DNA from 2 places in the Micromonospora sp. WMMD1128 genome. Region 2 is predicted to be linked to the other one. Evidence: predicted binding sites of a transcription regulator. Region 2 holds the regulator's gene; the other holds the start of a gene.

Region 1 (3,408 bases), 890 kb from region 2:
GCCGGCGTTGACGGCGATCTGCCGCAGCGGGGCGTCCAGCGCGATCTTGACGATCTGCGCGCCGGTCGCCTCGTCGCCGGCCAGGTCCAGCTTGTCGAAGGCGGTCTTGCCGGCCTGCACCAGCGCGACGCCACCACCCGGGACGATGCCCTCCTCGACGGCGGCCTTCGCGTTGCGGACGGCGTCCTCGATGCGGTGCTTGCGCTCCTTCAGCTCGACCTCGGTGGCCGCGCCGACCTTGATCACCGCAACACCGCCGGCCAGCTTGGCCAGACGCTCCTGCAGCTTCTCCCGGTCGTAGTCGGAGTCGCTCTTGTCGATCTCGGCCCGGATCTGGTTGACCCGACCCTGGATCTGGTCGGCGTCACCGGCGCCGTCGACGATGGTGGTCTCGTCCTTGGTCACCACGACCTTACGGGCGTGGCCCAGCATGTCGAGGTTGACGGCGTCCAGCTTGAGGCCGACCTCCTCGCTGATGACCTGGCCACCGGTGAGGATGGCGATGTCGGTCAGCATGGCCTTGCGGCGGTCACCGAAGCCCGGCGCCTTGACGGCGACCGACTTGAAGGTGCCCCGGACCTTGTTGACCACCAGGGTGGCCAGGGCCTCGCCCTCCAGGTCCTCGGCGATGATCAGCAGCGGCTTGCCCGACTGCATGACCTTCTCCAGGATCGGGAGCAGGTCCTTCACCGACGAGATCTTGCTGTTGACGATCAGGATGTAGGGGTCGTCGAAGACGGCCTCCATACGCTCCGGGTCGGTCATGAAGTAGGCGGAGATGTAGCCCTTGTCGAAGCGCATGCCCTCGGTGAGCTCAAGCTCCAGGCCGAAGGTGTTGCTCTCCTCGACGGTGATGACGCCTTCCTTGCCCACCTTGTCCATCGCCTCGGCGATGATCTCACCGACGCTGGGGTCAGCGGCGGAGATGGAGGCGGTGGAGGCGATCTGCTCCTTGGTCTCCACGTCCTTGGCGAGCTTGAGCAGCTCCTCCGAGACGCTGGAGACGGCGGCCTCGATGCCCCGCTTCAGGGCCATCGGGTTGGCGCCGGCGGCCACGTTGCGCAGGCCCTCACGGACGAGAGCCTGGGCCAGGACGGTCGCCGTCGTCGTGCCGTCACCGGCAACGTCGTCGGTCTTCTTCGCGACCTCCTTGACCAGCTCGGCGCCGATCTTCTCGTACGGGTCCTCGAGCTCGATCTCCTTGGCGATGCTCACACCATCGTTGGTGATGGTGGGGGCACCCCACTTCTTCTCGAGCACGACGTTGCGGCCCCTCGGGCCGAGCGTCACCTTCACGGCGTCGGCGAGCTGGTTCATGCCCCGCTCGAGGCCGCGGCGCGCCTCTTCGTCGAACGCGATCATCTTGGCCATACGGCGTTGTCCTCCTGGACACTCACGGGCCACCCGGATGCCCGGGTGGGCCGTCTGGTGTACGCACCTTGGGGACGTCGCCACCTGGCGACGACGACGTCCTCCTCGGTCGGGCCGGACAGCCCGCGACGACCGGCCCCGTGCCACTCCGGCGCCCCTTCGGACACCGGTGCGGCCGTGGCCCTACCGCCCCGACCATTGGCACTCACCGTACGCGAGTGCCAATGACTTGTTTAGCACTCTCCCTAGCCGAGTGCAAGCACGACAGCGCCGGTCAGCCGAGTTCCGCCGCCAGCCGGGCCGCGTTCACCGGGCCTTCCTGCGCCCGCTGCTCGGCGTACGCGACGACCAGCCCGACGAGCTGCGCCAGGTAGGCCGGCGCGGCGAGCGCGGCACCCACCACGGCCAGCGCCACCGCCCCGACCGTGGTGCCCGGCGCGGTCGTCGGATCGGCACCGAACACCGCGCCGCTCACCGCGCCCACCACGACGTCCAGCACCGCCGCCGCGAGCAGCGCGCACGCCACGAGCGCCACCCGGCCCAGCACCATGCCGAAGCTCCGATGGAACAACCGCCACGACCGGCCGATCGGATCCTGCCGCTCGAACAGGTGGACCGGCCCGAACAACGCGACCGCGAACCCGGCGTACACGCCCGGCAGCAGACAGAAGCAGGCACCGAACGTGATCAGCAGCGAGGCGACGATCGTCCAGCCCCAGAGACCGAGCGCGCGGCGCGCCCCGTACCGGAACGCGCCGCCCAGACCCACCGGCGCACCGGCCGCCTGCCGCGCGACCACCCAGGTGCCGGCGGCCCAGCCGACAGCCTGGAGCGGGCCGAAGACCAGGGTGGCCAGCAGCACCACGCCGTAGAACGCGAGCGTCTGCTCCAGGTAACCGTCCGGCAGCACCGGCGCGCCGTCCGGACCGGCCGCCATCTGATCGGTGGGGACGAGGAACAGCGAGACGACGGAGATCACCGCAGCCGGTACGGCCTGGGTGAGCAGCATGATCGGCACCAGGTGCCGCCAGCCCCGCCGGACCGCGCCGGCACACCGCGCGAACCAACCCCCCACCCCCGCGTGCGGCGGGGTGACAAGCGGGTCCTGCGGGTCGAGACCGGGATACCAGCCGGGATGACCGCCGGGCATCGGCCACGCGGGGTACGCCGCCCCGGGCATCGGGTGACCGGGGTACGCCGAACCGGGCGCCCCGGCCGCCGGCCAGTGCCACCCAGGCGGAGCGCCCTGCGGCGCGGACCAGCCGGACGGAGCGCCCTGCGGCGCGGACCACCCGGGCGGGGTGCCCTGCGGCCCGGACCAGCCAGGCGGAGTGCCCTGCGGCCCGGACCAGCCAGGCGGAGTGCCCTGCGGCCCGGACCAGCCAGGCGGAGTGCCGTCCGGCGCGAAGGCCGACGGCGGAGCGCCGTCCGGCGGGGAGCCCGAGGGCGGGGTGCCCTGCGGTGCAGGCCAGCCCGGCGGGGTGCCCTGCGGCCCGGAGCCCGAGGGCAGGCCGTACCCGGGCTGGTGTGGCACGGCCGGGTACGAGCCGGGCTGGTGTGGCACGGCCGGGTACGAGCCGGGCTGGTCGGCGGCGGCCGGGCCGGGCCACGGGTCGGCGGCGGCCGGGCCGGGCTGGTCGGCGGCCGGGCCGGCCCACGGGTCGGCGGGGGCCCATGGGTCGGCGGGCGGCGACGGGGGCCGGGTCGGGTCGACCGGGGGCACCGGTTCGGCACCCGACGGGGGCAGCTCGGACATGGGCCCTCCTCAGCGGCGACGGCTGGAACGGCTCATGATCTTCCACGGTGCGGGGCCGCACCGCAGCCCCGGTCGGGGGATGGTTCGGCCGCGCGGGGGCGACCGCCGATGATCAGATGACGTGAACGCGTTCGGCCTGCGGACCCTTCTGCCCCTGGGCGATCTCGAACTCGACCCGCTGGCCGTCCTCAAGCGCCTTGTAGCCGTCCATCTCGATCGCGGAGAAGTGGACGAAGACATCCTGCCCGCCGTCGACGGCGATGAAGCCGTAGCCCTTTTCG
Region 2 (3,408 bases):
TCTTGATGGTCAGCCGGGTGCCGAGCGCGGCGGCCGTCATCGGCACGGTCACCCGGCAGTGCAGGTCGTCGCCCTTGCGGGAGTAGACGTCGTGGGTCCGCTCGTGGATCTCGACGTAGAGGTCGCCGGCGGTGCCGCCGCCCGGGCCGACCTCGCCCTGCTGGGCCAGCCGGATCCGCATGCCGTCCTCGACCCCGGCGGGGATCTTGACGGTCAGCGAACGGCGGGTCCGCACCCGGCCGTCACCGGCGCAGGTCGGGCAGGGGTGCGGAATCGTGGTGCCGTAGCCCTGGCAGACGGTGCACGGCCGGGCGGAGACCACCTGACCGAGGAACGTCCGCTGCACGGACTGCACCTCGCCCCGACCGCCGCACGCCTCGCAGGTGGCCAGGTGGGTGCCGGCGGCGGTGCCGGCGCCGGAGCAGGTGGTGCAGAGCACCGCGGTGTCGACGGTGATCGGCGCCTCGACGCCGAACGCGGTCTCGTTGAGGTCGAGTTCCAGCCGCAGGATCGCGTCGGCGCCGGGCCGGGTGCGCGGCCGGGGCCCCCGGCTGCCGCCCGCCGCGCCGCCGAAGAACGCGTCCATGATGTCCTGGAAGCCGACGAACGGGCCGGCGCCGCCCGGACCGCCCGGACCGCCGGCGCCACCGCCGCCCGGGGCGAGCGGGTCGCCGCCCAGGTCGACGATCTGCCGCTTCCGGTCGTCCGAGAGGACCTCGTACGCGGCGTTGATGTCCTTGAACTTCTCCTGTGCCTCCGGGTCCGGATTGACGTCCGGGTGGTACTGCCGCGCCAGCTTGCGGTAGGCACGCTTGATGTCGTCGTCGGAGGCGTCCCGGCTCACGCCGAGAATGCCGTAGTAGTCCCTGGCCACTGCGTTCGGTGTCCTCATGTTCGTCTCGCGTTCGCCGGTCGTCGGCCGCAGCCGGCCGTCGGCCCTGACTGGTCAGTTCTGGGCCAGCAGTTCGCCCACGTAGCGTGCCACGGCCCTCACCATGGCGATATTGCCGGGGTAGTCCATCCGGGTCGGCCCGAGCACGCCGAGCCCACCGACGATGGTCGCACCCGGGCCGTAGCCGGTGCTGACCACGGAGGCGGCCCGCAGGTTGTCGACCTCGTTCTCGTCGCCGATGAGCACCCGGGTGGTGCTCGGTTCGGTCTCGCCGATCAGCTTGAGCAGCACGACCTCCTCCTCGAGCGCCTCCAGGATGGGGCGCAGCGAGCCCTGGAAGTCGAGCAGGCCACCCCGGGTGAGGTTGGCGGTGCCGGCAAGCGCGATGCGCTCCTCGTGCCGCTCGACGAGTGTCTCCAGCAGCACGGTGGAGAGCGTGGTCATGGCCGGGCGCAGCTTCGGCGGGGACTCCTCGACGAGCGCCTGCACCAGCGGCGGCGTCTCGGCGAGTTGGCTGCCGACGAGCTTCTCGTTGACCAGCCGGCGCAGGTCGGTGACGTCCTCGGCGGGGATCGGGGCGGGCAACTCGACCAGCCGCTGCTCGACCCGCCCGGTGTCGGCGATCATGACGACCATCAGCCGGGTGGTGGAGATCGGCACCAGCTCCAGGTGGCGCACCTTGGACCGGGCCAGGCTGGGATATTGCACCACGGCGACCTGCCGGGTGAGCTGGGCCAGCAGCCGGACCGTGCGGTGCACCACGTCGTCGAGGTCGACCGCGCCGACCAGGAACCGCTCGATCGCCCGGCGCTCGGCCGGGCTGAGCGGCTTGACCCGGGAGAGCCGGTCGACGAAGAGTCGGTAGCCGCGGTCGGTGGGCACCCGGCCGGCACTCGTGTGCGGCTGCCGGATGTAGCCCTCCTCCTCGAGCACCGCCATGTCGTTGCGCACGGTCGCCGGCGAGACGCCGAGCTGGTGCCGTTCGACCAGGGCCTTGCTGCCCACCGGCTCCTGCGTGTGGACGTAGTCCTCGACGATGGCGCGCAGCACGGCGAGCTTGCGGTCGTCGAGACCCATCTCCCCACCTCCTGACGCACCTCGGCCGGACCACGCGCGGCATCCGCCGGGCGGCTGGCACTCGACTGTAGCGAGTGCCAGTCTACGTCGGCAGTCCCACCGACGCGATGATCGCCCGACGGACCTCGGGTGCGGCCTGCCGCACATTCCGCCGCCACGGGTCCGGGCAGCACTGGTGTCGCTTGCCCGTGGGACCTACGGTGACGTGCATGACTGAACCTCCTCGCCCGCCCGGAGCGGGGGACCCCGGCCCCCAGCCCGACCCGACCCCGCCGTCGGCGCCCTACGGCTCGTCGCCGGCCGACGAGCCCCCCACCGCACCACTGTCCGGGGCACCGGGCGGGGGCGGCTATCCCCCGCCCGGTGACTATCCGCCCCCGGGCGGCCAACCTCCGGCCGGCGGCTATCCCCCGCCGGGTGGCTATCCGCCGCCCGGGGGTTACCCGCCGCCGGGTGGCTATCCCCCGCCGGGTGGCGGCGCGCCCGGTTACGGCCCGCCCGGCGCCGGTTACCCCGGCGGCGGCGCGTACGGGCCGCCGGCCGGCTACGCCAACAACGACGACAAGACCTGGGCCCTGGTGGCGCACTTCGGTGGCGCGGCCGGGATGCTGATCGGCGGCGGCGTACTGGGCTGGGTCGCGCCGCTGGTGGCCCTGCTGGCACGGGGCAACCAGTCCCCGACCGTCCGGGCGCACGCGGTCGCCGCGCTCAACTTCCAGCTCATCTGGTCGGTCATCGCGCTCGTCGGCTGGATCCTCACCTGCATCCTGATCGGCCTGGTGATCGGCTTCGGCGCCATGATCGTCGGCATCATCTTCGGCATCCTGGCCGGGGTGAAGGCCAACGAGGGCCAGCTCTACCGCTATCCGATGTCGGCCAGCCTGATCAAGTGACCCGCTCCGGCCGGTCCCGCGCGGCGGGACCGGCCGGCTCCGGTCAGGGCAGCAGGTCGCGGACGACCGCGTCGGCGAGCAGCCGGCCCCGCAGGGTGAGCACGGCCCGGCCCCCGGCGTACGCCTCGGCGTCGAGCAACCCGCCGGCCCGGGCCCGCTCCGCGCCCGCCCGGCCGGTCTCGTCCAGCACGTCGAGCGGCAGCCCCGAGGCGAGCCGCAGCCGCAGCATCACGTCCTCCATGTGCTGCTCCTCGGCGGTGAGCCGCTCCCGGGCCAGCGCCGGCGACACGCCGTCGGCCAGCCGCGCCGCGTACGCGCTCGGGTGCTTGACGTTCCACCAGCGCACCCCGCCGACGTGGCTGTGCGCCCCCGGGCCCAGGCCCCACCAGTCGGCGCCGGTCCAGTAGAGCAGGTTGTGCCGGCACGCCCCGGCCGCCGAGCGGGCCCAGTTGGACACCTCGTACCAGGAGAAGCCGGCCGCGCGCAGCGCCGTCTCCGCCGCCAGGTAACGGTCCGCCGCCACGTCGTCGGAGGGGTACGGCAGCT

Evidence for each region. The regulator HrcA, encoded in region 2, represses chaperone genes, less so after heat shock. The targets are predictions, from matches to a motif close to GGTTNGCACNCTCNNNNNGAGNGTGCNAACC.
Region 1: the regulator HrcA is predicted to act here: its motif matches at 1,568-1,598, upstream of groL (chaperonin GroEL).

The regions. Positions count from the first base shown of each region.
Region 1 is NZ_CP114902.1:235,610-239,017, reverse strand. Features, by position in the region: gene groL (chaperonin GroEL) at 1-1,371, opposite strand, end outside; gene O7602_RS01140 (hypothetical protein) at 1,646-3,127, opposite strand; gene O7602_RS01135 (cold-shock protein) at 3,240-3,408, opposite strand, start outside.
Region 2 is NZ_CP114902.1:1,127,389-1,130,796, reverse strand. Features, by position in the region: gene dnaJ (molecular chaperone DnaJ) at 1-874, opposite strand, end outside; gene hrcA (heat-inducible transcriptional repressor HrcA) at 947-1,969, opposite strand; gene O7602_RS05475 (DUF4870 domain-containing protein) at 2,179-2,862, shown strand; gene hemW (radical SAM family heme chaperone HemW) at 2,906-3,408, opposite strand, start outside.